3 regions of the Paenibacillus sp. FSL R5-0527 genome follow, and region 1 is predicted to be linked to each of the others. Evidence: riboswitches for the same ligand, from Rfam matches in the RefSeq annotation. Region 1 holds a riboswitch; each other region holds the start of a gene.
The links. A riboswitch is a leader RNA that binds a small molecule or an ion and turns the genes downstream of it on or off. The one in region 1 is predicted to bind glycine.
Positions count from the first base shown of each region.

Region 2: it holds a riboswitch for glycine, as region 1 does, so the genes downstream of both, NYE69_RS02115 (amino acid permease) here and gcvT (glycine cleavage system aminomethyltransferase GcvT) in region 1, are expected to answer to the same signal.
Region 3: it holds a riboswitch for glycine, as region 1 does, so the genes downstream of both, sdaAB (L-serine ammonia-lyase, iron-sulfur-dependent subunit beta) here and gcvT (glycine cleavage system aminomethyltransferase GcvT) in region 1, are expected to answer to the same signal.

Region 1 is NZ_JBBOYI010000001.1:5,049,207-5,059,445, forward strand. Features, by position in the region: gene NYE69_RS22265 (glutamate-5-semialdehyde dehydrogenase) at 1-286, shown strand, start outside; gene proC (pyrroline-5-carboxylate reductase) at 355-1,215, shown strand; gene mtnB (methylthioribulose 1-phosphate dehydratase) at 1,255-1,908, shown strand; gene gcvH (glycine cleavage system protein GcvH) at 2,012-2,407, opposite strand; glycine riboswitch at 2,606-2,710, shown strand; glycine riboswitch at 2,714-2,843, shown strand; gene gcvT (glycine cleavage system aminomethyltransferase GcvT) at 2,955-4,094, shown strand; gene gcvPA (aminomethyl-transferring glycine dehydrogenase subunit GcvPA) at 4,113-5,477, shown strand; gene gcvPB (aminomethyl-transferring glycine dehydrogenase subunit GcvPB) at 5,465-7,297, shown strand; gene NYE69_RS22300 (undecaprenyl-diphosphate phosphatase) at 7,605-8,516, opposite strand; gene NYE69_RS22305 (DedA family protein) at 8,601-9,227, opposite strand; gene NYE69_RS22310 (ABC transporter permease) at 9,274-10,239, opposite strand, start outside.
Region 2 is NZ_JBBOYI010000001.1:457,491-467,729, forward strand. Features, by position in the region: gene NYE69_RS02090 (iron-siderophore ABC transporter substrate-binding protein) at 1-355, shown strand, start outside; gene NYE69_RS02095 (FecCD family ABC transporter permease) at 348-1,388, shown strand; gene NYE69_RS02100 (FecCD family ABC transporter permease) at 1,385-2,416, shown strand; gene NYE69_RS02105 (ABC transporter ATP-binding protein) at 2,416-3,219, shown strand; gene hprK (HPr(Ser) kinase/phosphatase) at 3,495-4,409, opposite strand; gene NYE69_RS02115 (amino acid permease) at 4,457-5,806, opposite strand; glycine riboswitch at 5,949-6,028, opposite strand; gene NYE69_RS02120 (response regulator transcription factor) at 6,441-7,136, shown strand; gene NYE69_RS02125 (HAMP domain-containing sensor histidine kinase) at 7,123-8,157, shown strand; gene NYE69_RS02130 (nuclear transport factor 2 family protein) at 8,328-9,434, shown strand; gene NYE69_RS02135 (TerC family protein) at 9,530-10,239, opposite strand, start outside.
Region 3 is NZ_JBBOYI010000001.1:2,303,358-2,313,596, reverse strand. Features, by position in the region: gene NYE69_RS10125 (TetR/AcrR family transcriptional regulator) at 1-254, opposite strand, end outside; gene sdaAA (L-serine ammonia-lyase, iron-sulfur-dependent, subunit alpha) at 787-1,668, opposite strand; gene sdaAB (L-serine ammonia-lyase, iron-sulfur-dependent subunit beta) at 1,703-2,368, opposite strand; glycine riboswitch at 2,762-2,867, opposite strand; gene NYE69_RS10110 (S8 family serine peptidase) at 3,479-8,956, shown strand; gene NYE69_RS10105 (VOC family protein) at 9,024-9,416, opposite strand.

The DNA of each region.
Region 1 (10,239 bases):
TCGCAACTTGGAGGAGGCGCTGGATCATATCCGCCGTTTCGGGACCAAACACTCGGAATGCATCGTTACGGAAGACCGGCAAACTGCGAAGCTGTTCCAGCAGGAAATCGACGCGGCCGCCGTGTACCACAATGCGTCCACCCGGTTTACGGATGGCTTCGAATTCGGCTATGGGGCCGAAATCGGCATCAGCACGCAAAAACTGCATGCCAGAGGACCGATGGGCCTGCCTGCGCTGACATCCAGCAAATATATCGTTACGGGGAACGGGCAAATCCGGGAGTAAATCTGCAATAAGCCTGAAAAAAATCCCTGTTAGCCAATATCCATTCTCTACATCAGGAGGTAATTCCCATGAACCCGAACATATCCCTTGCCTCCGCCTCGATTTGCTTTTACGGCGCCGGTTCGATGGCCGAAGCGATCGTGCGCGGACTGATCCATAAAGGCGTCGCCGCCGCGGAGCAAATCGCCATGCTGAACCGCTCGAGCCAGGAACGGCTGGCCTATTTGTCGCAGACTTACCGCGTCACGGCCGCAAACGAGGAAGCCGCCAAACGGCAGCATCTCCGGGAAGCTTCGATCATCGTCCTGGCGATGAAGCCGAAGGATGCCGGGGAAGCGCTTAGCGAACTCGGCCCGATGCTGCGCGAAGGGCAAATGATCGTCTCCCTGATCGCCGGTCTGTCGATTGCGACGATCCAGGCGCTGCTCGGCGGCAACATCCCGGTCGCCCGGACGATGCCGAACACGTCCTGCTCCATCGGCCGCGGCGCCACCGGGATCTCCTTCTCCGCCGAAATGTCGGAGGAGCAAAAAGCGCAGGTCTTGTCCATGTTTCAAGCGGTCGGCATGGTGAGCGTGATTCCGGAGGAACGGATGGAAATCCTGACCGGTGTTTCCGGGAGCGGCCCCGCATATATTTATTACATGATGGAAGCGATGATCGAAGCGGGCATGGAAGGCGGCCTAACGTCCGAGCAGGCGCGAGAGCTAACGGTGCAAACCGTGCTTGGCGCCGCCCTGATGATGGCGGAAACCGGCGAAAATCCGGCCAAGCTCCGGGCCGACATCACTTCGCCGAACGGCTCGACCCAGGCGGCGCTGGAGGTGCTCGAAGCGGGCGGGTTCCGGCCGAACGTGAAAGCCGCGGTGCACCGCGCCGCCGAGCGGTCTTTGGAAATGGGCGAGGCGGTTCGAAAGTCGCTTTTGTAAGCCAAAATTCTGGATGAAGCACGAAGGAGGACGGCCTGGATGAATTTTTCGGACATTCCGTTGGAGGAAAAACAAGCTGCGCTCAGCGAACTGCGCGGCGTCAAGGAGCAGCTTGCCGCCCGCGGCTGGCTTCCGGCCATGAGCGGCAGCTTGTCCGTCCGGGTCGGAAGCTTTGCGCCGGGCAATTATCATTTTGCGGTGACGTCGGGCATGAAAGGCCGGACGAACCTTCCGGCCGAGGAGTTCCTGTTTGTGGACGCCGCCGGAACGCCAAGCGAAGCTACGAAGCTGACGCCCGGCGAAGATGCGCCGGTCCACGCGAAGATCTACCGGATGACCGGCTGCGGCGCGATTCTCCACGTGCACACCGTATTTAACAATGTGCTCAGCGAATATTTCGGCGACGAAGGATTCGTTCCATTGCAGGGCAACGAGCTGATCAAAGCGCTGGGCATCTGGGAGGAGGACGCCGCTGTACGCATCCCGGTCGTGCCGAATTACGCCGACATCGCCGAAATGGAAAGGCGGATTCCCGCCGCGCTCGACACCCGGGTTCCCGGCTTGTTGCTGCGGGGCCACGGCATCTACGCCTGGGGCTCCACCGCGTTCGATGCCGTATCCCGTCTGGAGGCCTTCGAATTTATGTTCGAAGCGTTGTACCGCTCCCTCCTGCTCCCTCCCAAACGCAAATGATCGCACCGAGCAACCTTGCGGCCAGCGAAGCAAAAAGAGGCAATGCGATAAGCAAGCCGAATCCTCATCGCTGCCGCGAGGTTTTTTTGCCTATCACAGGCCTTTATCTTTCAAGAAACTCCGCATAAGCTTTGGCATCCATCAACTTGGAAAAAGCGGCGGCGGGGTCTTCCCGAAGCTGAATCCGCACCATCCATCCCCCATCGTAAGGTTCCTCGTTCACCAGCTCGGGCGCCGTTTCCAACTCCGTGTTGATCTCCAGTACCGTTCCGCTGACCGGCGTAAACAAATCCGCCACCGTTTTGACCGATTCGATCGTGCCGATGCCGTCCTGCGCTTCCACTTCCGTTCCAAGGTCCGGCAGCTCCACAAATACAATATCGCCCAAGCGATGCTGAGCCACGTCGGAAATGCCGATTTTTACCGTTCCGTCCCCCAAATCCAGCACCCATTCATGTTCATCGCTATACCACAGATTTCCCCTAATATTGGCAGACATGCGTATTCCTCCTCTTCCGGATCTTTCTCGTTCAGATTATTCCAAACCTAGCTGTAGTGTCAATATTACTAACATAATTTATAGATTCAAAAAATGAAAGCGTTGCATAATACAAAAATAAAATATTTTTTATATTTTCATGATAAGTTTATTGACATATTTCGCGGTTTTGAGTATTAATGTAGATGTAATCAGCGGTTGAAGGCAGAGGGAGAGATTACAATTCCAGGCAATTGTAACGCCGAAGGAGCAAGCCGTTGCGGAAGCGGTGAATCTCTCAGGCAAAAGGACCTCTGCCGGACGCGTCTCTGGAGAGAATTCGTCTTTATCGACAGAAGGCGGATCACCCAAGGGGAAACCTGCTTTTTCAAAAATGCCGGAGCGCAAGATGACCGGTGTTTTGCCGCAGGGTAACTCTCAGGTACAAAGGACAGAGCCCGGGAATATCCGATTCGTTTGCCGGTCGGAATTTCTTGGCCTGTCTTTTTATTTTTTCATGATATGTGCAGGTAAAATACGGCCCACCGCGGCCAAACGAGGTGATGAAATGTCCGAACCCGTAGAACCCCTATTGCAACGAACGCCGCTATACTCTTGTTACTCCCGGTATGAAGGCGTGCGCTGCATCGATTTCGGCGGCTGGGAGCTGCCGGTGCAGTTCAGCGGCATTCAGAAGGAACACGAGGCCGTGCGCGAGCGGGCCGGCTTGTTTGACGTATCGCATATGGGCGAGTTTTACGCCGAGGGTCCCGGAGCGGGAAGTTTTTTGCAGCGGATGACGACAAACGACGTGAGCCTGCTGGGGCCGGGAAAAGCCCAATACACCCTGCTCTGTTATCCGGACGGGGGCGTTGTCGACGATCTGCTGGTGTATAAACGGGACGAAGGCAAATACATGCTTGTCGTCAACGCCGCGAACATCGCCAAGGATTGGGAATGGCTGCGCCGGCATCTGCCCGCCGAGGGCGTCAGTCTCTGCAACGTTTCCGCCGCCACGGCGCTGCTGGCGCTGCAGGGACCGCTGGCCGCCTCCATCCTCTCTCCCCTGTGCGAAGGGTATGATCCCAGCGTTATGCGCCCCTTCACGTTTAAACCCGCGGCCCGGGTCTGCGGCATTAAAACGCTGCTCTCGCGCACCGGCTATACCGGCGAGGACGGGTACGAGCTTTATGTTGCCGCGGAAGACGCCCCGGCCCTTTGGGACGCGCTGATGCGGGCCGGCGAGCCTCGCGGACTCGTGCCGGCGGGGCTCGGCGCCCGGGATACGCTGCGCTTTGAAGCCGGCCTTCCCCTCTACGGGCAGGAGCTGTCGCCGAGCATTTCGCCGCTGGAAGCCGGCCTCGGCCGGTTCGTGAAGTGGGACTCCGGCCCGTTTATCGGGCGCGAGGCGCTGCTCAGGCAGCATGAAGAAGGCGTACTGCGGCGGCTGGCCGGTCTGGAGATGATCGACCGGGGCATTCCGCGCGCGCATTATCCGGTGTTTGCGCCGGGCACCGAGGACCCCATCGGTGAAGTAACCACGGGCACGCAATCGCCGACGTTCAAAAAAAACCTCGGCCTGGCGCTGATCGCCGGCGCCCACGCGGCGGCCGGCACCGTGCTCGAGGTGGAAATCCGCGGCAAACGGCTGAAAGCCAAAGTCGTCCCCCTGCCGTTTTATCGCCGAAACGCATCCGCCAAGCCGTGAAAGGAGTACGAGAAACTTATGATAAAACACCGTTATTTGCCGCTGACCGAACAGGACCGGGCCGAAATGCTGGAAGCGATCGGCGCGCCTTCGCTCGAAGCGCTGTTTCAGGATATTCCCGAGGAGATCCGCTTTAAAGGCGCGCTGCCGGTTTCGCCGCGGCTCGACGAATACGCCTTAACCCGGCACATGTCCGCGCTCGCCGCGCGCAATGCCGACACCGACCGTTACGCCAGCTTCCTCGGCGCGGGCATTTACGATCATCATATTCCTTCCGTCGTCCAACACGTCATTTCCCGCTCCGAATTTTACACCGCATATACGCCGTACCAGCCGGAGATCAGCCAGGGCGAGCTGCAGGCGATCTTTGAGTTCCAGTCCTACATCTGCGAGCTGACCGGTCTTAAGGTGGCCAATGCCAGCATGTACGACGGAGCGACGGCACTTGCTGAAGCCGGCTCGCTGGCTGCGGCCGCCACCCGGCGCAAGCGGCTGGTCGTGGCCCGGACCGTTCACCCCGATGCCCGCGAGGTGCTGGCGACTTACGCGCGCGGCCTGAATCTGGAGATCGCGGAGGTCGGCTGGGAAGCGGGCGTTACCGACCGTAAGGCGCTGGAGACGGCTATCACGGAAGACACCGCCGCCGTGCTGGTGCAAAACCCGAATTTCTTCGGTTCCCTCGAAGATATCCGCGCCATCGGCGAGCTGATCCATGCGCGCGGAGGCCTCTTGATCGTCAGCTGCAACCCGCTGTCGCTGGGCCTGCTGGAAGCGCCGGGCAAGCTGGGCGCGGATATCGTCGTCGGCGACGCGCAGCCGCTGGGCATCGCGCCTTCCTTTGGCGGCCCGACCTGCGGATTTTTCGCCGTGGCGGACAGCTACATGCGGCGGATGCCCGGGCGGATCGTCGGGCAGACGACCGACCGTAACGGCAAGCGCGGGTTCGTGCTGACCCTGCAAGCCCGGGAGCAGCATATCCGCCGCGAAAAAGCGACCTCCAACATTTGCTCCAACCAGGCGCTGCTCGCCCTCGCCGCGTCTGTGTATATGTCGCTGATGGGCAAACAAGGCATGGCCGAGGTCGCGGAGCTGAACCTGCAAAAAGCGCATTACGCCAAAACACGCCTGGCTTCCATCCCGGGCGTAGGCCTCCCCTTTCCGGCCCCGGTTTTTAATGAATTCGTCATCCGGCTGCCGGAAGGCGCCGATCCGCAGCGGCTGCAGCAAAAGCTGCTCGAGGCCGGATTTATCGGCGGATTTGATCTGGGGCGCAGCTACCCCGAACTCGCCGGACATGTGCTGATCGCCGTGACCGAAAAACGCAGCAAAGCGGAAATCGACCAATTCGTCAGTGTAATGGAGGAATCGATATGCGCGAAATAAATGAAACCAAGCCGGAGGAATTGCTTATTTTCGAACGCAGCCGGCCCGGAAGGATCGGTTATTCCCTGCCGGAATGCGACGTCCCCGCCGTGCCGAAGGAAGAGCTGGTGCCGCCGGAAATGCTGCGCCGCGAGGGGCTTTCGTTCCCGGAAGTGTACGAGGTCGATGTCGTGCGCCATTATACCGCCTTGTCCCGCCGCAATTTCGGCGTTGATAACGGGTTTTATCCGCTTGGCTCCTGCACGATGAAATACAACCCGAAAATCAACGAGGATGTGGCCCGTTATCCCGGCTTCGCCAAAATTCATCCATATCAGCCGGAGGAAAGCCTGCAGGGCGCGCTGGAGCTGATGTACCGGCTGCAGCGGGATTTGGCCGGGATTACCGGCATGGACGAGGTCACCCTGCAGCCGGCCGCCGGAGCGCATGGGGAATGGACGGGCCTGATGATGATCCGCGCCTATCACGAAAGCCGCGGCGAGAAGCGGACGAAAGTGATCGTGCCGGACTCCTCGCACGGCACCAATCCGGCCAGCGCTGCGGTCGCCGGCTTTGAGACGGTGACCGTCCCTTCGAACCAGCGCGGCATGGTCGATCTGGACGCGCTGCGGGCGGCCGTCGGCGAAGATACCGCCGCCCTTATGCTCACCAACCCGAACACGCTTGGCCTGTTCGAGCAGCAAATCGTGCAGATCGCCGAAATCGTCCATGCCGCCGGCGGCCTGCTGTACTATGACGGCGCCAATTCGAACGCCATTATGGGGATTACGCGGCCCGGCGACATGGGCTTTGACGTCGTCCACCTCAACCTGCACAAAACGATGAGCACGCCGCATGGCGGCGGCGGTCCAGGCGCAGGTCCGGTCGGCGTCAAAAAGCGGCTCGCGCCTTTTCTCCCCGAGCCGACCGTCGTCCTGGACGAATCCGGCCGTTACGCCATCCGCGGCCGGCGTGCGGAGGGGGCGGCAGGCTTCGCCCCGTTGGTAGGCACGGAAAACCCGCCCGGTTCGGTTAGTTCCGTTGGTTCGGTTGGTTCGCTCGGCTCGGCTGGCTCGGTTGGTTCAATTGGTTCGCCTAGTTCGCCTGGCTCGGTTGGTTCGATTGCGCCTGGTTCGCCCGGATCGGCTGGCTCGGTTGGTTCAATTGGTTCGCCTGGTTCGCCTGGCTCGGTTGGTTCGATTGCGCCTGGTTCGCCCGGCTCGGCTGGCTCAGTTGGTTCCGACGGCCCGTCCGTCTCTCCGACTTCTGCCGCCTTCGTCGGCTCGCCCAGCCCAGCCCCCGAAGGCAACTCGCCGGGTACACAAGGCTCAGCCTCCATCGGCCGGGTCAAAGCGTTTTACGGCAATTTCGGCATTCTCGTCCGCGCTTACGCCTATATCCGCAGCTTGGGCCCGGAGGGACTCCGCCAGGTTTCGGAAAACGCCGTGCTGAACGCCAACTATATGATGAAACGCCTGGCTCCTTATTACGAGATGCCTTACGAGGATCAGCCGTGCAAACACGAATTCGTCATGTCCGGCAGCGGGCTGGCCCAATACGGCATCCGCACGCTTGACGTCGCCAAGCGGCTGCTGGACTTCGGCTACCACCCGCCGACCATCTATTTTCCGCTGAACGTCGAGGAATGCATTATGATCGAGCCGACGGAGACCGAAAGCAAGGAAACGCTGGACGGGTTTATCGATTGTATGATCGCCATCGCCAAGGAAGCGGAGACGAACCCAGGTCTCCTGCTGAACGCCCCGCACACTACGCCGGTAACGCGCCTGGACGAAACCGGGGCCGCCCGGAAGCCGGTGCTGAACTGCGCCTGCGGGTAACGGAAACCAATGAACGACACACCAAATGCAAAAGTGCAGTTGATTTTCGCCAAAAAGCCCCAAAACAGCTGATCAAGTGCAAAAGTGCATTTCATTTTCGGATAGTATGCTAAAATTCACCAATTTAAGCCGAATTAACTGTACTTTTGCATTTCAACCGCTCAAATATGGGAATTTACGACAGATGAAATGCACTTTTGCATTTCCTTGCAATAAGTCGTAACAACCAGGGAACAAAGACACGAATAAAAGCAAAACCGCCTTCCCGGGAAGGCGGTTAATTCATGTTCCACGAATAAGGCCCGGCTTAAAAGAAAAACGCGAAATAGATCACGATCGCCAGCAAAATCCGGTACACCGCAAACGGCACCAGCTTGACGCGGCCCACCAGCTTCAGGAAAAAGCGGATCGACAGCAAAGCGAACAAAAACGCGCTTATGAACCCGGCGATAAAAAAGGGCAGGGTGTCCGACGTAAAATATTGCAGGTTTTTGACCAGCGAAAGAGCGCTGGCTCCGGCCATAATCGGCACTGCCATGATGAAGGTAAAATCGGCGGCCGCCTTGTGGCTTAAGCCCAGCAGCACCCCGCCGGAAATCGTCGATCCCGAACGGGAGAAGCCCGGCCAAATCGACAAGCATTGGAAGAGGCCGATCGTAAACGCCTGCTTGTAAGTGATTTGGTCGACGGTTTCCACCTTGGCCCGCTTTGGCGCAAACCGGTCGGCCGCAATCATGAGCAAGGCCCCGACCACCAAACCGATCAATACCGTAGCCGTCGAGAACAGATGCTCATCGATAAAATCCTCAAGCAGGACGCCCAATACGCCGGCCGGAATCAGCCCGACAATGACCTGGGTTAGCTTGAGCCGCGATCCGCCGCCATGTTTAAGCTGCCGAGGCTGGTACGACCCGTCCTCCGCCACGATCATCTCGTCGGACCACGCCGAAGCGCTCCCTTTCTTTCCCATAAAACGGGACAGTCCGAGCAGTTCCATAAACCGGTTCCAGAACACGACTACCACGGCCAAAATTGAGCCGAGCTGGACCACAACTTTAAACGTGTTGGCTACGTATTTGGTACCCAGCAGTTGTTCGGTCCGCAGCCACATATCGTCCACAATGATCATATGCCCTGTCGACGAGACGGGGGCAAATTCCGTAAGTCCTTCCACCATCCCCAGAATAATTGCTTTGATCAGATGCAAAAAATCAATCATTTCAGCTTCTCCTTTGCTAGTCAATCATCCCATCCGTCATTCTACCATTCGTCCATTCTACCATTTCGCCTATGATTTCGTCCATCAGTCCGCCGGCTGCTCCGGCTGCTCCGGCGTCCGGCGGGCGCCGCCGCCCCTTCTTTTGCGCAGCCAAAACACCAGCACGGCCGCCGCGGCGACGGCAATCACTCCGTAGGCGACATGGGAATAAACGTCCATAAACGCGACGATTTTTTCCCAGTTGCCTCCCACCGCCGCGCCAACCAATACGAGGGCCACGTTCCAAATCAACGTGCCGATCGTCGTAAACAGCAGGAACAGTCCGAACTTCATTTTGGCCATTCCCGCCGGTACGGAAATCAGGCTGCGGATGAGCGGGATCATGCGGCAGAACAGCACCGTCCAGTAGCCGTAGCGGTCAAACCAGGCGTCCGCTCTGCGGATGTCCTCCTTTTTGAGGCGGAGAAAACGCCCGTAGCGGTCAACCCAGCCTTCCAGCCGGTCCACGTTAACCAGCAAGCCGATCCCGTACAGGATCACCGCCCCCAAGATCGAACCCAAGGTGGAGGCGAGGATGACCCCGGCCGGAGTCAGGCTGGTGTAAGTGGTCATAAAACCGCCGAACGTCAAAATCACTTCCGATGGAATCGGCGGAAACACATTTTCCAGGGCGATGAGCAAAAAAATACCGAAATACCCATACTGCTCCATAAAATCCGTAATCCAATTATTTTCCACGTCGTACCTCCAAACCGTTTTATCGAATCGCTTTTTTCACATTGCGCAAATAACGGGCCCGAATCAGCAGAAAATAGGCGGCTTGCGCAAGCAAAAAGCTGGCTAAAATGAAGGCCGTCTGCCAGGCCACGGAAAAGCTGAACAAGCTCTGCATCGCCTTGAACGCGAACAAGCTGTGCACGATCGCCAGCGCGATCGGCACGAAAAACAACAGGCCCACCTGTCTGGTGACGATGCCGGCCAATTCTTTTTCCGTCAGCCCCAGCTTCGCCAGCGCCCCATACTGCCGCCGGTCATACTCCAGATCGCTGTACAGCCGGAAATAAAGGAAGCTTCCCGCCGCGATGAAAAACACCGTACCGACCAGCAGGGCAAACAGCAGCAGCGCCCGGTACGTTGTCCGCTGCACCTCGTATAACGTGCCGCTTACCGTCAAGGCATAGGGCTTATCCATGTCGTAGCGCATTCTTCCGTGATCCGTCAGCTCCGCCGCTACGCCGAGCGTCGATTCCACTTTATCCACATAGAAGCCGGTAAATCGGTCGACCCGCCGCTCCCCATCCTTCGACGCCGCCTCCAGACGCTTCAGCAGTCCGTCGCTTACGACCAACCCGGAAAAGGAGCCCTCCAGATCGTTCCCCGCCCGCTCGATCAAAGATTCCGGAATCGCCACATGCCGCGTCAGTCCGCTTTCCCGGACCCGGGTGCCCGCCGCCCCTCCGGTAAACACATAGCTGGCCGGTTTTCGCTGCTCCAACAGCCGCAATTCCCGCTCCGAGCCGAGCAGCACCAGCGCTTCCCCGTCCGCGGGCTCCTTCTCGTCAAAAGCGATCCCCGCCGCCGTCACGGCCCGTTTATAACCGGAAAACGAAATCAGCGGCATCCACGCTACGGGAAAATCGGATGTCGAAGATACGACCTTGGCATAATAAATCGGCAAACTTTCCGTACGATACGCCACCCCTTTGGCGTCCAATTCGCCGCG
Region 2 (10,239 bases), 4.6 Mb from region 1:
GCCTGTAGACTCTCGCGTTGCTTTCTTGTATGAGCTGGGAATGGTTTATCCTGAAAGTGTTACGAAACAGATTACGGACCCTAACAGCTACTCCTTGAATTTAAGCGCTGAGAATGTCGAGGCCCTTTACGATGCCGATCTCATCGTCGGATATGGGAATGACGAATTGCTGAAGACGCTCCAAGCCGATTCACTACTTGGTAAAATTCCTGCGATCCAAAGAGGTTCTGTCGCCTTTATCGACAGCGATACACCTTTAGTAGCTGCCGGAACTCCTAACCCGCTTTCGATAGCTTATACCATTGATGAATATCTAGCATTAATAGGAGGAGCTATTGACAAGATCAATGAATAGTTCTTCGGTGTCAAAAGACAAACAACCAAGCTTACATATGCCGAAGCATTTTCCGACAGTTCTGGTGATTTGTGCAGTCTTGCTCGGCGTGTGCGTAATTGCATCTCTGGTCTTAGGGTCTCGGATGGTAAGGTTTCCTGAACTGATAGAAGGTTTATTTCATCAAGATGTCCAATCCTTCGGGGCTAACGTGGTTCGCAAAAGAATTGCCCGAACCGTGTTCAGTTTATTTTGCGGTGCGGCGCTTGGAGTCTCTGGAGCGCTTATGCAATCGGTCACGCGCAACCCGATTGCGGACCCGAGTATACTGGGAGTGAACACAGGCGCGTCCTTGTTTGTGGTTTGCGGAATTGCATTTTTGAATATAAGCACCGCAAATGAATATATATGGCTAGCTTTAGCCGGAGCCGCGATTACTGCGGTGTTCGTATTTGGAATCGGCTCTATGGGGCGTGGCGGCGCCACGCCCATTAAGCTTGTTTTGGCCGGAGCCGCCACAAGCGCCGCGCTTTCTTCTCTGGTCACCGCCATCATGATTCCACGCTCCTATGTCATGGATCAATTCCGGTTCTGGCAAGTGGGCAGCGTCGGCTCGGCAACCTGGAGCGCTATAGCCACATTCACCCCGTTTCTGATCGTTGGCATACTGATCGCCGTAATGACTGCACCGGCGCTAAATGCGCTGGCATTGGGGGATGATGCCGCGACCGGACTCGGCGTTCGCACAGGATTACTGCGGTTTGTCGCGGCTTTTGCAGGTGTTGTTCTATGCGGGGCGACTACGGCCCTCGCAGGCCCGATTGGTTTTATCGGGCTTTTGGCCACGCACGTCATCCGTCTCATGCTTGGGCCCGATCTGCGTTTGGTAATCCCCATGTCAGCTATTGCGGGAGCCATCATTTTGACAATAGCGGATGTGTGCGGCAGGCTCATCGGCAGCCCGGGAGAACTTGAAGTCGGTGTGGTTACAGCGTTTATAGGAGCTCCAATCCTAATCATATTAGCGATGAGATCGAAAGTGCGTTCATTATGAAAAATCATTCTGTTGAATTTATCATGGCGGGCCGGCGTCAAAGACGCCGCCGGTGGATACTGATCACCGGCTTCCTTGCAGTACTTGCATGCTTGCTTTGCTGCGCTATGCTGTTACTGGGAAACACCATTTATCCGGTTCAAGATGTCATCCGGGCGCTTTCGGGAGAGCAGCTCAAAGGCGTGTCTTTTGCGGTGAATTCGATACGTCTACCGAGAATGCTGGCAGGTCTTTTCGCCGGATTTGCTTTTGGTGTTGCCGGATACATCTTCCAGACTATGCTGCGCAACCCCCTTGCGAACCCGAATGTCATCGGGATTACCTCCGGCTCAAGCGCGGCGGCTGTTTTTTGCATCACCCTACTTCATTCAAACCGGGCGGTTGTTTCCGTTGCTTCGGTGATTGCCGGTCTTGTTACGGTTATCATTATTTATGTACTGTCCAGGGGGAAGACATTTTCGGTCGGGCGGTTGATCCTCGTCGGAATCGGCATACAGGCCATGCTTGACGCCCTGATTTCCTACCTGCTGCTGGTTGGCGCTCAACAAGATATTCCCGCAGCGATCAGATGGCTCAGCGGCAGTCTGAATGGCTCGCAAATGCACGAACTTCCGCCTCTTGTCCTAACGGTATTGATCTTTACGCCTATTGCTATCGTGCTGGGAAAACATCTAAGTCTATTGGAACTTGGAGAACAATCGGCCACTTCGCTTGGAGTGAACACGGACAAGACAAGAATAGCGCTTATTTTGAGTTCTGTGTGCATGATTGCTCTGGCTACCGCTACCACCGGGCCAATCGCTTTTGTCTCCTTCCTTTCGGGGCCGATCGCGAAAAGACTGGCCGGAGCCGGCTTCTCGAACATAATCCCGGCTGGTCTTGTTGGCGTAAATTTAGTGTTGGCGGCAGATTTAATCGGACAATTTGCTTTCGAGTACAGATTCCCTGTGGGCATCATGACCGGAATACTCGGAGCGCCGTATCTGATCTTCCTGCTCATCCGAATGAATCGAAAGGGCGAGTTATAATGAAACCAACGCATCTATTTCAAGCCGAACAGCTCGTGGCCGGCTATGATCATAAAACGATTATCCAAGGTGTAGACCTTGTTATCCCCAGTCATAAAATAAGCGTTATTATTGGAGCCAACGGCTGCGGAAAGTCCACGCTGCTGAAAACACTGGCAAGGCTGATAAAGCCTAAATCCGGCAAAATCTCGATTGACGGAAAGCCCATCGGCAAAATGCCGCCAAGACAGCTGGCGCGCGTGGTTGGACTGCTGCCGCAATCCCCTATTGTTCCGGAAGGCATTTCGGTAGCGGATTTGGTTGGACGGGGAAGGTTTCCGCACCAATCGTTGTTCGGCGGATGGACTAAAAAAGATTATGAAGCCGTTGCCGAAGCGATGCGAATTATGGATATAACGGAGTTTGCCAATCACAATATTGACGAGCTTTCCGGCGGTCAACGGCAGCGCGTCTGGATTGCCATGGCTCTGGCGCAACAAACCGACATTTTATTTCTCGATGAACCGACAACCTTTTTGGATATCACCTATCAAGTCGAAATTCTTGACCTGCTCACGGACCTTAACCGTAAACACGGAACTACGATTGTCATGGTTCTTCACGATATCAACTTATCCGCGCGTTATGCGGACCATATTTTTGCGCTTCAGCAAGGAAAGCTTGTGGCGGAGGGCGAGCCGTCTCAGGTGATTACAACCACATTGGTAAAAGACATTTTTGGGCTCGATTGCACGGTGATACAAGATCCCATTTCGGGCTCTCCGTTGGTAGTGCCCAAAGGGCGGTATCATGGTAATGAATAGAGACGGCCGATCTCGGGTGACAACATAAAGGAAAAAAAAAGGCGTTATTTCAGCCGATATCCCCCATGTTGCGTATAATAAAGGAATTTTATGGCGCTATTCCCACGATTTAGTAGCGAAAGGCCGCCTTTCGACGTGTTCATCGAAAAATAAGACCCAATAGTTCCCCTATCGTGATGAATAGGCTCAAATTCGGAAAATAGGACCCTAAAGTTTCTCTATTTTATGGGGACGATACTGAGCACAAGAAGTATCTATTTGTAATCCAACCGCACTTACTGCATTTTGTTTTCGATCCGCTGCATGAACTCTTCGGCGGCACTATAGCCGAGCTGCTTGAGATACCAATTGTTGGCCGCCGCCTCAATCAGACCGGCCACATCTCGTCCCGGCTGGAGCTGGACCTCGATATGCGGAATCTTGACGCCGAGATATTCCGTGAATTGAGGTTCCCGTTCCAGCTCATTGTTCAGAGCATTCTCCCGCCATGAAGCCAATTCAATGTCGAGTACAATCCGCGTCTCGTCCTGAAAAGCCCTACGCCCGTATTGGCGTACGACATTAATCAGGCCGATGCTGCGCAGCGCAAGGAATTCGCGCGTGGTTTCGTTATGCGTTCCGAGCAAAGTCGTTGGCCCCAGCTTCTTCAGCACCACAATATCGTCCGCAACGAACCGGTGGCCCCTTCTGATGAGCGTGTGGGCGGTTTCGCTTTTGCCGATCCCGGATTTGCCGCGGAGCAAGACGCCAATGCCCGATACATTCACGCATACCCCATGGATCGATATCTCCGGCGCAAGCGCTTTGACCAAATAGCTGTCCAGCTTGGCGATAAACTCCGTTGTCGTCTCCTCCGTCCTTAGCAGCGGAATCCCCTCCTGATCGCAGAACAAGGTCAGATACGGGATCTCCTGCTGTCCTGACGTCACAATAAAGCAGGGCGGATGATATTTGACGATGTTGCCGATATGCAGCTTGCGTTCCTCAATAGATAATGTCAGTAGATAGTTAACTTCCTTACGGCCAAGCACTTGCACCCGCTCCATGGGGAAAAAATCAAAATACCCCACAAACTCCAGCCCGGGTCTGTGCGCCCGCGGACGGGTAATCACACGGTCCATACGGCCCGCCCCGGCAAGCACTTCCATATGAAACATATTCGCAAGACTTTGCACCGTGATCGTCTTCATGTTGTTCTCCCCAATGATTAATGATTCTGGAATGACACTGTTTAAGATTATTTACCCGCTTTTCTTCGATTCGAATAATACAAAGCAAACAGCAGAATAAACCACAGCGGCGTCAATAATAAGGCCATGCGTGTTTCTTTGGCAACCAGCATAATTATAAGAATTATAGCAAACAACGTCAGAACTGCATAATTAACAAAGGGGGTAAACGGAGCTTTAAATTTCGATTTTGCCTGCAACTCTGGCTGCGTCTTTTTATACTTGATGTGACAAACAAGAACCACACCCCAGACCCAAATAAAACAAATGGCGCTAATGGTGGTGACGACGCCAAACGCTTGCTCCGGAATAAGCTTGCTCAAAAGAGCTCCCCCGGATAGGACAAGCGTGGAGATCAATAACCCGTTTCTGGGCACATGGTTTTTATTCAGCTTGGCAAAATGGGATGAAGCCTGGTTATTCTTACTCAAATTGTATAAAATTCGGCTGGTTGAAAACATCCCGCTATTACAAGCGGAAGCGGCTGAAGTTAATACGACAAAGTTAATAATTCCCGCGGCAATCGGAATCCCGACCAAACTAAACGTTTTAACAAAAGGGCTTTCTGACGGGCTTAGCTCCGTCCAGGGATTGATGCACAATAGGGCAATAATCGCGCCGACGTAGAAGAATAAAATTCTAAGCGGAATTTTATTAATCGCCGAGGGGATATTTTTTTCCGGGTTGGATGTTTCCGCGGCCGATACCCCCACCAACTCCACACCAACAAAGGCAAACACAACCATTTGGAAGGAAAGCAAGAACCCGGGAACTCCGTTTGGAAATATGCCGCCATGTCCCCAAATATTTTTGACCGTAACCATTCCCGTATCCGTTTTGAATCCAATCACCAGCAAGACGACCCCAATGGCAATTAATGCGAGAATCGTCACTACCTTAATTAAGGCAAACCAAAACTCCAATTCGCCAAAATTTTTTACGGTTAACAGATTAAGTCCTAATAAAACAACTAAGCAGATAATTTCAGGCACCCATTGCGGGATATCAAACCAATATTGTACATACACCCCAACCGCGATCACATCGGCCATAGCCGTCATGATCCAGCAAAACCAATAGGTCCATCCGGTTATAAACGCGGCCCGCGGTCCAAGATAGTCTTCGGCAATGTCCGTAAAAGATTGATATCCGGCTTTGGACAACAGGAGTTCTCCCAGCGCCCTCATCACAAAAAACACGGCGATCCCCACGATGAAATAAGCAAAGATAATGGACGGACCCGCCAGTTGAATGGCTTTGCCCGATCCGAGAAACAATCCGGTACCAATGGTGCCGCCAATGGCAATCAGTTGAACATGCCGATTTTCTAAATCCCTCTTTAATTCTTGTTGTGCCAAACCAAACTCCTCCTTAACGTGAAAAGTTGAACAATGGATTAAATCCAATAAAAAAAGAGACTGGATGCGCTCCAATCTCCCGGTCATAAGAATAACTAAATAGACTTGTTATTAACTATTTTCGAAATAACAAATAGATATTCAGTACTCTTCTGTCCTTTTGCCTGAGATTGTGAACCCTTCGGCGCCGCGGAATCCCGCGGTCTCTCCAGAAGCTGCTCCTGCTATAGTACGATCCATAGCAATCATAGCTTGCCAACTATTTAATTTTTATTGTAACAACCCATTTAAATATTTTTCAATATTACTCGCAGTGAAAAATTTTGTCAACGAGATAATTCCCATTCGCCCAGGTTTGATTACGGCAGTGTTTCCCCGGGCTGTCTGTAACGGTAAACGTAACGGATAACTTTATTCATTTAACCGAGCGAAGGGTTATCCCGAACACAAATCATACGAGGGCCTTATCAGTTTAGATAGTGCAAAATACGGTATAATAAAATGCGGACAAATATACCTCAAACGTTTAAAACCATAGCTCACAAATCATCACACTCATTGATGATTTACTCTATTTACTTCCGTTCAACCCTTCGCAGATATACTTTAAAATAACTCTGAAAGGAGGGAATGTATGGTCACCATTCTTATCGTTGAAGATGACCAGATGTTGCGTCTTTTGACGAAAGCGAAACTCAGCCCACTATATAAAATCAAAGAAGCTGCTGATGGCCAAGAAGCGTTGGAAGTTCTCGATCGCGAACATATGGATCTGCTCGTGGTGGATATTCAAATGCCGAACATGAACGGTTATGAACTGGTGCGCACCCTGCGGGATAGCGACGATATGACGCCTGTCATCATGCTGACGGCCATGAACGCCTTTTCCCACAAAAAGGAGGGATTTGCCTCGGGCGTGGATGATTACATGACAAAGCCCATCGACTATGAGGAACTGATTTGGCGTATTGAGGCACTGCTGCGGCGAGCACAGATTGCCAACGAAAAGCGCATTGTGATCGGCGGCTTCTCCATGGAGCAGAACACCTTTTCCGCCCAATATAACGAAGAAACAATTCCGCTGACAAACAAGGAATTTGACCTGCTGTACAAGTTTCTCTCCTATCCCAATGTCGTATTCACCAAGCAGCAGTTGATGGACGAGATTTGGGGTTACGACTCCGAGACAGAGTACGATACCATCAAAACCTACATCAGCCGTCTGCGCAACAAGTTTTCGATGTGCAAAGAATTCGACCTGATATCCATTCGGGGACTTGGATATAAAGCGGTCATCCATAAGATGGGAGGCGGCCATGAAACGATATAATCAAGACGCGATCTTTAAGCTGGTTCAATTCCGGTGGGTTTTCATTGCAGACGCAATCGTAGTTATCGGCGCAGTGATGGCCTATGGGCTTATCGCTACATACTGGCTGGGCATGAACAGGGAGAACGCTCTTTCCATGCTGGCTATCATTCCGCTTATGATTATTGTTGTCGGTTTGGGAACACTTTTTACGCTACGATCCGTCCGCCGGAAAATGGGTGATCTGTTGATTGGAATAAAAGAAGTATCCGACGGCAATCTGGAGGTGCGGTTAGACAGCAGAAAGGCGGAAGAATATGCACCCATCTATGATGGATTTAATCGCATGACGGCAGAACTGAAAAACACGAAGGCAGAGATGCAAAACTTTGTCAACGAGTTTTCCCATGAATTCAAAACGCCGATTACTTCAATCTCCGGGTTTGCCCAATACCTTATTGACACAGGAGACGGCATTGAGAGCCCGGAACGGATTCAGTATCTTCGGGTCATTGCCGATGAATCCCTTCGTTTGTCCACACTATCGCAGAACACGCTTCTGCTTTCCAAGGTCGAAGCCTGTGAAATCATCACCGAAAAAGAAGCATACGATTTATCCGAGCAAATAAAACGGTGTGCAATCCTGCTGCTTCCGAAAATCGAACAGAAGAAGATTGAGCTGGAGCTGGATGTTGACGATATATCTTATGTGGGCAATGCGGAACTGATGGAACAGGTATGGATCAATCTGCTTAGCAACGCCATCAAATTCACCCCTGAACACGGAGAAATCAAAATTTCCGCCAAATGCACCTCAGATCAGCTTACGCTTAAATTTTCCGACAGCGGTGTGGGCATGGACGAAGAAACCGCCGCGCATATCTTTGAGAAATATTATCAGCACGACACGACCTCCGCTGTACGGGGCAACGGCATCGGCCTTTCCATTGTTTTCCGCATCATTTCCCTGTGTGGCGGTGAAATTTGCGTGGAAAGTAAACCTCAAGAAGGTAGCACCTTTATTATCACGTTACCCGTCTAACGTATGAAATACAATAAAAAGCGCAAATCGGACTCCGGTGCGGTTTGCGCTTCTTTTTTGCTTTCATATGAATTATGACTTCTTTTTACTTTCGCTCAACCTTCGCCCATTAAGATATGCTCATACACACAGTAATCCTAACAACGATAACACAGAAGGAGATTGAGAACATGAAAAAGAATATGAAAAAGATGTTGATGGCGAGCATGACAGCCTTGGCCATCGGGATGATTGCTGCGGGGTGTGGAGCCACTACGGATTCAGGCCATGCTGAAGATACAGCAAATTCCAGCTCGGTTGAACCCGTAGTCAGTATTTCTGATTCCTACGATAACACGGAAGAACTTGCGGCTGTTTTCCCAATCATCAATCCCACCCCCATCGACACGGAAATGGGGAAGAACATTCAGAATAGACTGCTGAACGGGTTTGAAAACTGGAACAGAGGCTATGATGCCTGGGAAACCTGGGGCGATATTCTGTATACTGAGGATTCCCTTTATAACGTACACGGTGTGAAGCTCACCTTGAAGGAATATCAGGATTCCATGAATGCGACGCTGCAGTCCAGCGATATTCAGATGGGCAACTTCAATAATATGATCATCTCCGGTGACTGGGCTGCGATTCGATACGACATTTCAACGACCAACAGACAGACCAAAAAAACTTCGGACGGAAGCGTGATGGAGTTTGTCCACTTCAAGGACTATGGAGATGAACTGGGCACTCGGGTTGTGGAAGGCTGGGCCGGAACAAAGGGCGCAGATTTTGACGGTTTGACAAGTTTCCAGACCGACCAGGCGAAAGCGGCACAGCAGGCTGCATTGGATGCCATCGTCAATGCGAAGATCCCTGATACAACGGATCTTGAAGCCAAGTATCCTGTTACCTATCCCACGCCGATCGAAAACGATATGGCTAAGAAGATTCAAAATGCCATATTGAACGATTTTGAAAATTGGAATCAGGGCTTTGATGCTTGGTCGGTAGGGGCAGATACCTTTTATGACAGCAACCTGCAGTACCATACGAATGATGAAACCATGACCCTTGAGGAATACAAGGCTTCCGTAAAGAACGCTGCTGAATCGACCGATGTAAAGCGTATTAGCTTCGATAATATGCTAATCAGCGGAGATTGGGCGGCCATTCATTACAGAATCACCAATCAGGACGCAACGACCGGCGAAAAGACTGCCGGTGACGTGATGCAGTTCCTGCACTTCGCGGAGGACGGCGACAGCGTGAAAGTGATTGAGAGCTGGACGAAATAAGCCCGTGTATTTATGTGATGTATATTTCAACTTTGTGGGTAGGGTTTAAGACATGAGAAAAGCCGTAGGACTTAAAATCCTACGGCGAATGTCCGTTAGGCATTACCCGCCTTGGATGGTTTGTTGCTGGGTGCAAACCACCCGATTAGGGCGATCGCCACCAGGACAGCGTAGAAGACAATCGTCCAGACCGTGCTATGGGGAAAATGAGGATCCAAAACCCCAATATCCTCATGGGCAAGGGTGATGACGGCGAGCTTTACTCCAACCCATGCAACGATCGCATAAGCCGTCGTCTCAAGCGCCGGACGTTGGGCTAAAAGTTTTACAAACCAAGTCGCCGCAAATTTAATTAAGATCAGGCCCGCAATTCCGCCGAGCAATACGACCATAAACTGGCCTGCGTCCATCCCCCCGAATTCGCCAAGCGGCGAGTCCGGCAGCCCTAGCGCAAGCGCCACCGCAGCCAGGATGGAATCGATCGCAAAGGCAAGGTCTGCCAGCGCAATTTTTCCTACTGTAGGCCAAAAACTTTTCCCTGCCGACTCTTGTTTCGTGTCCTTGTGCACATCCTCATTCTTCTTGCCGAACCGCGCTTGGATGATGTGCTTCAAGCCCAAGTATAGGAGATACGCCGCACCAATCGCCTGCACCTGCCAGACGTTAGCAATAAAGGAAATCGCAAATAACGCGGCAAAACGAAAGACAAAGGCCATCATGATTCCATAGTTAATCGCTCGTTTCTTCTGTTCGTCCGGCAAATGTTTCGCGATAACCGCAAGAACGAGCGCATTGTCGGCCGATA
Region 3 (10,239 bases), 2.7 Mb from region 1:
CTTTGATAGAGATTCTCGAAAAAAGGCTTATTCTCATCCACCTTTTGCGCCGTGAGCCGCTTCATCTCCGCAATGATGGAACGGAGAATTTCATCGAACAGCTCTTCTTTGTTGGAGAAAAATGTATATATAGTCCCCTTGGCTACATTGGCGATTTTGGCCACTTGATCCATCGTCGTCGCCTTATAGCCGAACAGCGAAAAACATTTCACGGCGGCTTCAATCACCATTTCCCGACGGTTGATTTGAGCCAATCCCCATAGCACCTCCCCTCGCGAAAATGACTGATTGACCAAAATAAGAATATAGTCAATTGGTCGATTTTTACTTTACTCCTTCCACAGACGGATGGCAAGGTATTTTTTGCAAAAAACCTTTAAAAATTTTTCTCGTTCCGTGTTGAGCGTTTTTTTATTGCTCGTTTTCGCTTTTTATTGATTAATATTTGGTTGTTGATTTTAGCGCGTTATTACTCTTTTTATTTCGGCGATATCCATCCATTTGAGAGAAATAGAGGGAATTTATTCCGCTATTTTCAAGGCTTTAAGATCAATTGTTGGCTGTAGCCGGCTGTTAGCGCCCGACTCTGCCGGTGAACATCGCGCTGCCGGATAATAAAGAGACTGAATAACGTTATTTAACTTGATAAAAACCAGGCCCCTGGCGGCGCCTGGTTTTTATCGTACGTTTAGCTGCGAAAGCGCCTCAATGGCTAGTCTTCCCGTAACGGACACCTCAACCAAAAAAGTCCCGGCCCTATCGTACAAAGGGCGGGACTCTGCTTGCTTATTTTTTCCGGTTTCGCAGCTCTTTCATGATTTTGCGGCCGGTCGGCGTTTGGGCCAGGCCGCCCTGGGCCGTTTCCCGATGCCGGCTGGGCATCGCGGAGCCGACCTCCAGCATGACGTCGATGACTTCGTCGGACGGAATCGCGCTGCGCACGCCGGCAAGCGCCATATCCGCGGCCGCCAGCGCATTGACCGCCCCGAAGCCGTTGCGGACGATGCAGGGGATTTCAACCAGACCGCCGACCGGATCGCAGATCAGGCCCAGCGTATTTTTCAACGCCAGACCGACGGCGTGCACCGCCTGCTCCGGCGTTCCCCCGCGCAGCTCGACCATCGCGCCCGCCGCCATGCCGATCGCCGAGCCGATTTCCGCCTGGCATCCGCCTTCCGCGCCGGAGATAAACGAGTTGTTGGCGATGACGTACCCGATCGCCCCGGCGCAGAACAAACCTCGCACCAGATGCTCATCCTCCCAGCCAAAACGTTCCTGCGCGCTGACGAACACCCCCGGGATGATACCGCAGGAGCCGGCCGTCGGAGTGGCCACGATCCGCCCCATCGAGGCGTTGACCTCGGAGACCGCCAAAGCGTAAGCCATGGCCTGACAGGCGATGTCCCCCGCGGCGGGCTCCCCGCTGCCGCGGTATTCGTTCACCCTTTTGGCATCGCCGCCCGTCAGCCCGCTCGTCGAGGTAATTTCCTCCGTCAATCCTCGGCGTACCGCTTCCTTCATAATTTGATAATACTCAGCCATCGCCGCCATGATTTCCGCTTCGCTCTGGCCGCTTTCCGCCGCCTGATCCTGCAGCATCACCTGCGAAATCGTCAGGGCCTCCTTATCGCACAAAACGACGAGCTCCCGCAAATTCCGAAAACGCATGTTTATCTACCCCTTCACTTTGATGTCAAACGCTTTACGTTAAATCGATGTAAGCCGTCCGGCTCACGTGCGGAAGCTTTTCGACCGCTTCGATGAGCGCGCCCGGAATCGCCCCATCCGCCTCGACGACGGTCAAGGCTTCTTCGGTCCTGCCCTTCCGGTCGGTTATGATATAGCCGATGTTCACGTCCGCCCGGCTGAACAGCGCCGTGATGCCGGCCAACATGCCCTGGCGGTCGGCATGCTCGATCACAAGCGTCGGCAGCTCGCCCGAACACTTGACCTCAAACCCGTTGATGCCCTGGATCGCAATGTTCCCGCCGCCGATCGACGCGCCCGTCACCTCGACCTTGCGGTTTTCGCCGGCCAGTGCGATTTTTACCGTATTGGGATGGACCCCCGGCTGAACGCCGGTCGTAAAGTCAAGCTTTATCCCCGTTTCTTCCGCGATTTGCAGCGACTCCCGGATGCGCTCGTCATCCGTGCGATAATCCAATATCCCGCCGGCGACGGCCAGATCCGTGCCATGCCCCTGATACGTTTCCGCAAACGATCCGTAGAAGCAGATATGCGCTTCGGCGGGCACCTCTTCCAACAGCTGCCGCGCAAAACGCCCGATCCGTACCGCCCCCGCGGTATGGGAGCTGGACGGTCCAATCATCGCCGGACCAATAATCGAAAATACATTTTTAAACCGCATGGTCATCTTCCCCGTTCCCCATATCTTTGTTTTCACCATTTCGCAAAAATCTTACTTTCAGCTTTCCCTATTAGTACGTGTTCAAAAAGGTCGGTTTTCAGCACCGAAGCGAAGGCTTGGGCCAGGCTGAATTCAAGATTCGATGCCGAGTATGCTGCTATGTACCAACTTCATGATAAGAAAAACGTATATCGACGTATATTCAAGGACGGCAGACCGCGTTTAGCGGCAGTTTTTCCAGCGATATAAGGAAGCCGATACTTGCCTCCAAGCACCACAAAGGACAGAAAAAAGGCTTGCTGCCTTCTCTCTGTCCCCGTTACCTGAGAGTTTGATGCTTCCGTTGGCCGGAACCACGTACCCCTTGGGTGGCTTTCGCTCTCTCCAGAGTCGCGTCAGGCCATGGTCCTTGTACCTGAGAGATTCAAAGCCGCCCCGCATGGCCGGCTATTTGCTCCTTCGGTGCCGCCTCCAAAGCGGACTCTCCCATGACCCTCATTCGCGCGATATCATTTTGTAATTAATGTAAAACGAAAAGCACCATATGTCAATATAGCTAACATACAAATTCAGCTAGATGCCAAATAATATAGTAAAATATTCCTATTTTTCTATGAGTATATGTATATTTTCATAAAATTCTACTTGTGCATTTTCATTTTCATAGATATACTATTTTCAAAACAAGCCAGTATTTACCTATTTTTATTTTTTATTGAAAATAACCTACTTTTCCTATCGAATTTATAATTCAACCGACCTTAACCCCATCGGTAGTTCAACGAAGGCTTGAATTTATCGCCGATACCTCACTGTTTTCCGCTTCACGTTTTGGTTATGTTCTAATCCGGCTTGCCGTATAAACCGGGCCCGACCGCCAAGCGTTTGCTCCCCGCTGCCCGAAGCGGCTCTCTTTCTCAACTCAACGGCAACTAGTGTTAACTTTTCTCCCATGAAAGGAGGTGATGCTTGGAATTACGATAAATGTCCGTCTTTTTTTCGCAAGTCTCTCAGGTCGTCTCCGGTTTTAACTGACAGCCGGCAATTCTCCGGGCTGCCACAAGAGGATGTTCCAAAGGAACCATTAACCTAGAAGAGGGAGTGAAGAAGTTGATCCGATTCAAAAGATTCCGTAAAAATTTCTCACTCGGTATGTCGATCCTCCTTGTGCTTACTTTTGTTCCTGCGACCTATGCCGAAAACGCCGGCGCTGCGGCCAGCACCAGTTTAAAATCCAGCTCGCCGCAAATTGCCGAAGCCAAGATCGATGACAAGCTCACGACGCAGTTCAAGCAGGACGATTACGTGACTTATCTTGTCAAATTAAAAGAACAGACCGATACGGCCTCCGTTTCCAAGCTGGCCCTGCAAAAAGCCGCAACCCAAAAAGCGACGCCTTCGGCCGCCAAGCTGTCGGCCCGGACCTCCGTCATCAGCGCCCTGCGCGAAACGGCTTCCCGCACCCAATTCAGCCTGGAAAACTATTTGAGGCAGGAGCAAAAGTCCGGAGAGGTTAAGGATTACAAAAGCTACTTTATCGTAAACGCCATGGCGGTGACAAGTACAAAAGAAGTGCTTGACCAAATCGCCCTGTTTCCAGAGGTAGAAAAGATTCTGCCCAACGAAGAGCGGTTTCTGGATAAGGTGGAAATCGACAAACAGGAGGCGGCGGCCGGTCAAGGAACATCCGTCAAGGATGCCGCGGCCGATCACGCCGGAGCGGCAGCCGTCAAGCCGAGCAGCGTCGAATGGAACATCGCCCAGGTCAACGCCCCCGAGGTGTGGGCCCAAGGCATCGACGGGACGGGGATCGTCGTCGCCAATCTCGACAGCGGCGTGGAATACACCCACCCGGCTTTACGCGCTAAGTGGCGCGGGTTTGACGCCGCCGGAAACATCGTCAACCCCGAGCTGAACTGGTACGATCCGCACAGCCACGCCACGCTCCCGGCGGACGCCGACGGGCACGGCACCCACACGATGGGCACGATGGTCGGATCGGAGCCGGACGGCTCGAACCAAATCGGCGTAGCGCCCGGGGCAAAATGGATCGCGGTGCGCATTTTCAACCCGTCGACCACCGACGCCATTATCCTGGACGGCGGGCAATGGCTGCTCGCTCCAGTGGATGCGCAGGGGAATCTCCATCCCGAACTGGCTCCCGACGTCGTCAACAACTCGTGGGGCGGGGGCTCGGGGGTGGACGAATGGTTCCGCCCGATCGTGCAAGCCTGGCGGGACGCCCAGATCTTCCCCGAATTTTCGGCCGGAAATACGACTCTCACCAATCCGGGCGGTCCCGGTTCCGTCGCCAATCCGGCCAACTATCCGGAGGCATTCGCCACAGGGGCGACGGACATCAACCGCAACCTGGCCGATTTCTCCCTGCTTGGCCCCTCGCCTTACGGCGAGATCAAGCCGGAGGTATCCGCGCCGGGCGTCAACATCCGCTCCTCCGTACCCGGCGGCGGTTATGAAGGCGGCTGGAACGGCACCTCGATGGCCGGCCCGCATACGACCGCGATCGCCGCGCTGCTGCTGCAGGCCAACCATTCGCTGACGGTCGACCAGCTCGAAGAAGTCCTCACCGGCACGGCGACGCCGCGCACGGACAGCCAGTTCCCGAACACGCCGAACAACGGATACGGCCATGGCATCGTCAACGCGCTGGACGCCGTCGGTTCCGTGCTCGAAGGGGTCGGAACGGTGTCCGGCCGGGTCGCAACCGCCGGCGACGATTTCGAAGAACCGGTGCTGGAGCATACTCCGCCTTCTTTAATATATGAAGGTTTCGACGTAACGTTAACCGCCCATGCGGCCGATAATGTCGCCGTGACTTCGGTTGAATTTTACGCCCGGGAGGCGGGAACCGAGCATTATTTATACCTGCCTGCGAAGCGCGTGTCGGGAACGAGCCAGGACGGCGTCTATGAAGCCACCGTCCCGTCCTTCCTGGTCGGAACCGCGGGGCTTGAATATTACATCAGGGTCAGCGATTACGGGGGCAACGGCTTTGACACCGCCCCGTATTCCGTGACCGTGTCGGCCGGGATTCAGCCCGGATACGAGCAGGATTTTGAGTCCGGTGTGATCGGGTACGCCTCCGGCGGAACGGGAAACACATGGGCCTGGGGAGCGCCGGTCAGCGGCCCGGGCAGCGCCTATTCGGGGGAAAAAGTGTACGCCACGAACCTGAGCGGCACCTATTCCGCGAACGCCAACTCCTACCTGCTGGCGCCTCCGATCGATCTGACCGGAAGCCCGGAAGGGGCGCTGCTTTCTTTTAAACATTGGTACGATCTTGAAAACAACCGGGATTACGGCACGGTGTATATCGCTTCCGAGGAGAGCGATTACGCTTTCGCGCCGGTGGCCGAATTTACGGGAACGAGCGGCGGCTGGAAGACGCAATATATCGACCTTCGCCCCTATGCCGGCCAGCAGGTTTATCTGCAATTCAATTTAACGTCCGACGGTTCGGTACAAAAAGCCGGCTGGTATCTTGACGACCTGTCGCTGCAAGCTCCGGACGACGTGGCTCCGGCGGCTCCCGGCGGGCTTAGCGGTTCCGTCAATTTCGTCGGCAGCGCGGAGCTTTCCTGGTCCGCCCCGGCCGATGAAGACGTGAAGGAATACACCGTGTATCGCTCCGAAGCTTCGGGAACGGGCTACGAAGCGATCGCCACGACGGCGGAAACGGCTTATACGGACGCTTCCACCGCGACCGGCGCCACGTATTACTACGCCGTCGCCGCAATCGATTACAGCGGCAACGAAAGCGAAAAATCAAATGAAATCGCCCTGACGATCGAACGTCCGGTCAGCCTGTTCAGCGACGATTTTGACGGCGTCGACGACGGCGGCTGGACCCACAGCGGCACGCAGGACGAATGGGAACGCGGCACACCGTCCGCCCCCGGCCCGAGCAGCGCCGTATCTCCCCCGAACGTCTGGGGCACGGATCTTGACGATACCTACGCGAATGGAGCGGATTACTCGCTCGTGTCCCCAGCCATCGATCTGAGCGGGGTGGACAATGCCACGCTGGCATTCGACCACTGGTTTGAAATCGAAAGTAGCTATGATTTCGGATACGTGGAAGCCAGCTCCGACGGCGGCGCGACCTGGGCCCAGCTGGGCAGATTTTCGCACAGCACGAACGGCAAGCAGTGGAGCCCCGTATACTACAGCCTGGACGAATATGCCGGCGGAACGGCGAAAATCCGCTTCCGGCTGAAGACGGATAACAGTGTTGCCAAGGCGGGCTGGTATATCGACAACGTTCAGGTGCTCAGCGTGCATACGCCGGCAACGAAGGCTGCCCAAGACGTGGTTGACGAGATCACCCCGCAAAAATCCAAGGCCGACAAACCCGGTCCCGCCTACAAGCTGATCCGCACCACCAAAAGCGAATATAATGCCGCTGTCGGCAAAGCGCAGGGGAGCGGCGAAGCCGGCGTCAGCAGCCTGCCGGCCAGCGCGACCGTGACGGTGGTGGAAACGGGACGTTCCGTGAAAACGGACCCCGCGACCGGAAAATACAGCCTGACCCATGTGGCCGGCAACTATACGCTCAAGGCGGAAGCCTACGGCTTTTATCCGCAAACGCTGCCGGTCTCGATTGAAGATCAGAAGAGCGCGAAGGCCAACTTCAATTTGCAGGCGATCCCGAAGGGGCAAATCGCCGGTACGATTAGCGACGAACGCAGCGGCGAGCCGATCGCGGACGCTACCGTAATCGTGCTTGAGGACGCGGCCATCGCCCCACTGCGCACCGGTGAGGACGGCGGCTTCTCGCTGGAAGTGTTGGAAGGAACGTACACGCTGTCGGTGTCGGCGCGCGACTATTACAGCAGCACGATCACCGTAACCGTGCCGCCGGACGGCAGCGCCGACGGATCGCTCGCGCTCAAGCCGTTCATCGGCTTCCCGGGCGAAATCGGCTACGATGACGGTACGGCGGAAAACGCCTGGTCCTTTAACTCCACAGGCAACGCCTGGGCGGTGCGGATGACGCCGGAATCCGGCGCGGCGCAAGTGACCGGCGCCTCCATCCGGTTCTGGAACGAGGAATGGCCCGTACCGGGCGGAACGGCGTTCCAGTATGCGGTATTCGACGCCTCCGGACCGGACGGCTCGCCGGGCCGCCAGCTGGCAGGACCGTTTGACGGCACGGCGCTGCGCAACGACCAGTGGACGACGCTTGCGCTGCCGGAGCCGGTGACGGTCGAAGGCGATTTCTACATCGTGTATCTCCAAACGTTGGCGGGCACTAGCGCGCCGGGCTTGGCTTCCGATGAGAACGGTCCGAACGCCGGCCGCAGCTGGCAACGGGTCAGCGGCGTCTGGAGCCAGACGAAGGAAGAGGACGGCAACTTTATGATCCGGGCCATTGTCCGCTACCCGGTGAACGCGCCGGTGATTACCTCGCCGGCGGCCGGCTCCTTTACGAACCAGCCGACGATTGCCGTAACGGGAACGTCGCCGGCCAATGAAGCGACGATTAAGCTGTACAACGGCACGGAACCGGCCGGTACGGCGACTGTGGAGAACGGGCGGTTCAGCTTGAATACCAAGCTGCATCCCGGCGCGAACGAGCTGAGCGCGGAGGTCGTGGTGAACGGCAAAACGACCGACCGTTCGCTCCCGCTGACGGTGACGCTTGACAGCGACGCGCCGCAGCTCGACGTCGTATCGCCGCGGGACGGATTCCGCACCAATTCGGAGGTGCTGAATGTGGCCGGTACTGCGTTGGACGATTATCTGAGCAAGCTGACCGTTAACGGCGCTGAGGTTGCCGCCGGAGACGCGGGCTCCTTCGCCCACCGCATTTTGATAAATGCCGGCGAAAATATCGTTACGGTCACGGCTACCGACCGGGCCGGTAACGAAGCGACGGTCACCCGGGCCGTTTATGTCGATCTCGAGCTGCCCGAAATCACGGGCCTCTCCCCGGCCGAAGACGTGCATTTGACCGCCGGCGAACCGCTTACCGTAGCTTTTGACAGCGTTCCGGGACTTGATGCCTCGTTCCGCATCGAGCTGCCGGTGGCGCTGGCGGAAAGCGGCGGCAACGGAATCGCCCTGGAAGAAACCGCCCCGGGGCATTATGAGGGCGTTTATGTTACGCCGGCAGCGCTTGTGCTTGACGGTGGAGTGATCGTCGTCAGCGTGCGGGACGAAGCCGGGAACGCCGGCGACTTCCAGGCCCCGGGCCGATTGTTCGTCGCCGCGCCGGGCGGCAACCCGCCGGGTGAAGATCCGGGCGAGGACCCCGGGGAAAATCCCGGGGAAGACCCGGATGACCCCGGGCAAAATCCCCCGGACGACAATTTGGCTCCCAAAGCCGTGATCAAGGCCGCTAATAGCGCGCAGAAGAGAAAGCAGGTTGAATTCGACGGCAGGCGTTCCTCGGACGAGGACGGCCGCATCGTCAGCTACAGCTGGCAGTTCGGCGACGGCGGCAGCGCGTCCGGCGCGAAAGTAAAGCATCGCTTTGACCGCGCCGGAACCTACACCGTGACGCTGACGGTCACCGATAATGACGGGGCTACCGGCACCGCCGTTCACACGATCAAAATCAAATAAGCGAAAAAAACAGGCGGCCTTGGCTCGAACGATTCGAACCAAGGCCGCCTTGCATTTTGCTACATTCCTACATTCCGTTATGCTGGACCAGGTCCAAGCGATTTCCGTAAAGATCCTCGAACACGGCCTCGATTCCCCACGGCACTTCCTTTGGCTCACCGAAAAATTTGACCCCGTTTGCCTTCATATACTCGTAATCGCGATAGCAATCCTCAGTCTGAACGGTCAGAAAAACGTGACCAGCCGCCTGGCTGCCGACCCTGTCCGCTTTGTCCGCCGTGTCGGCCTCGACAAAAACGATCGCCGTTCCGGCATCTTGAGCCGGGGCGACGGTCACCCAACGCATCCCGCCTCCGAACGCGTTATCCGTCAGCAGGACGAAACCCGCCTTCTTCGTGTAGAACTCAATCGCTTCATCGTAATTTTTCACCAGCAACGTAACATGCCCTATCTTCTTCACGTTTTCACTCCTATCACTTTGTAACTATCATTTAGTAACTACCACTTCGTAACTATCACTTCGCAACTCATAGCCTGCTTCTTCATTAATTTTCCCTCCGAGCGAACATAGTTTATGGGAGATTGGCTGTATCTATCCACCTCCCCGGCCGGAAGATCTATTCTAACGGTTGCCATAGCGCTTATTTAGCTAAAACCCGGCTATTTGACTCAGATTAGAGCAGATCAACATCCGCTGTCCGGACGCTTTGCACGATTATCCCATTTGATCCGGAAGCAGAGAGGAAGAGAATTTAGGAGAGGAAAATAGGTTTGGGAGCAGCGGACTTGTTCGAGATCATTAGTTCCAGATCATTAGTTCCAGATCGTTAGACAGGCTTGTGAGAAGGAGGGGTTGGAGAAGTGAAGCAGACCTGAAGGGAGGAATAGGCAAGACACCGGGAAAATGAAAGGACCGTGATTAGCCCTCACCCTCTCCCCCCTGAACAAAAGGAATAATCGTGCAAAGCAGCATGCAGGGATACCAAGACAGTTATTTTGTCAAGCACTGATCTCGGTTTTGAGCCTTTAAAAAGATCTTTTTTCGTAAAATAGCAGCTGCTACAACCGTTTAGATTCTCAGCAGGTGTAATATCGGCTCGAAAACCTAGCAATTGCGGGAAATCTGAAAAGTATCGGGGCAAACACTAGTGTAATCTGTAGCATGCAACGGATACTGCGGACCTTATTAGCCCTTTTAGCTCGTTTTGCCACTGCCAGCAGCAGCTCAGCGATACCTACGACGCCGAAAAGCTGCGGATAACCTCCTCGAAATCGGGCTCCTC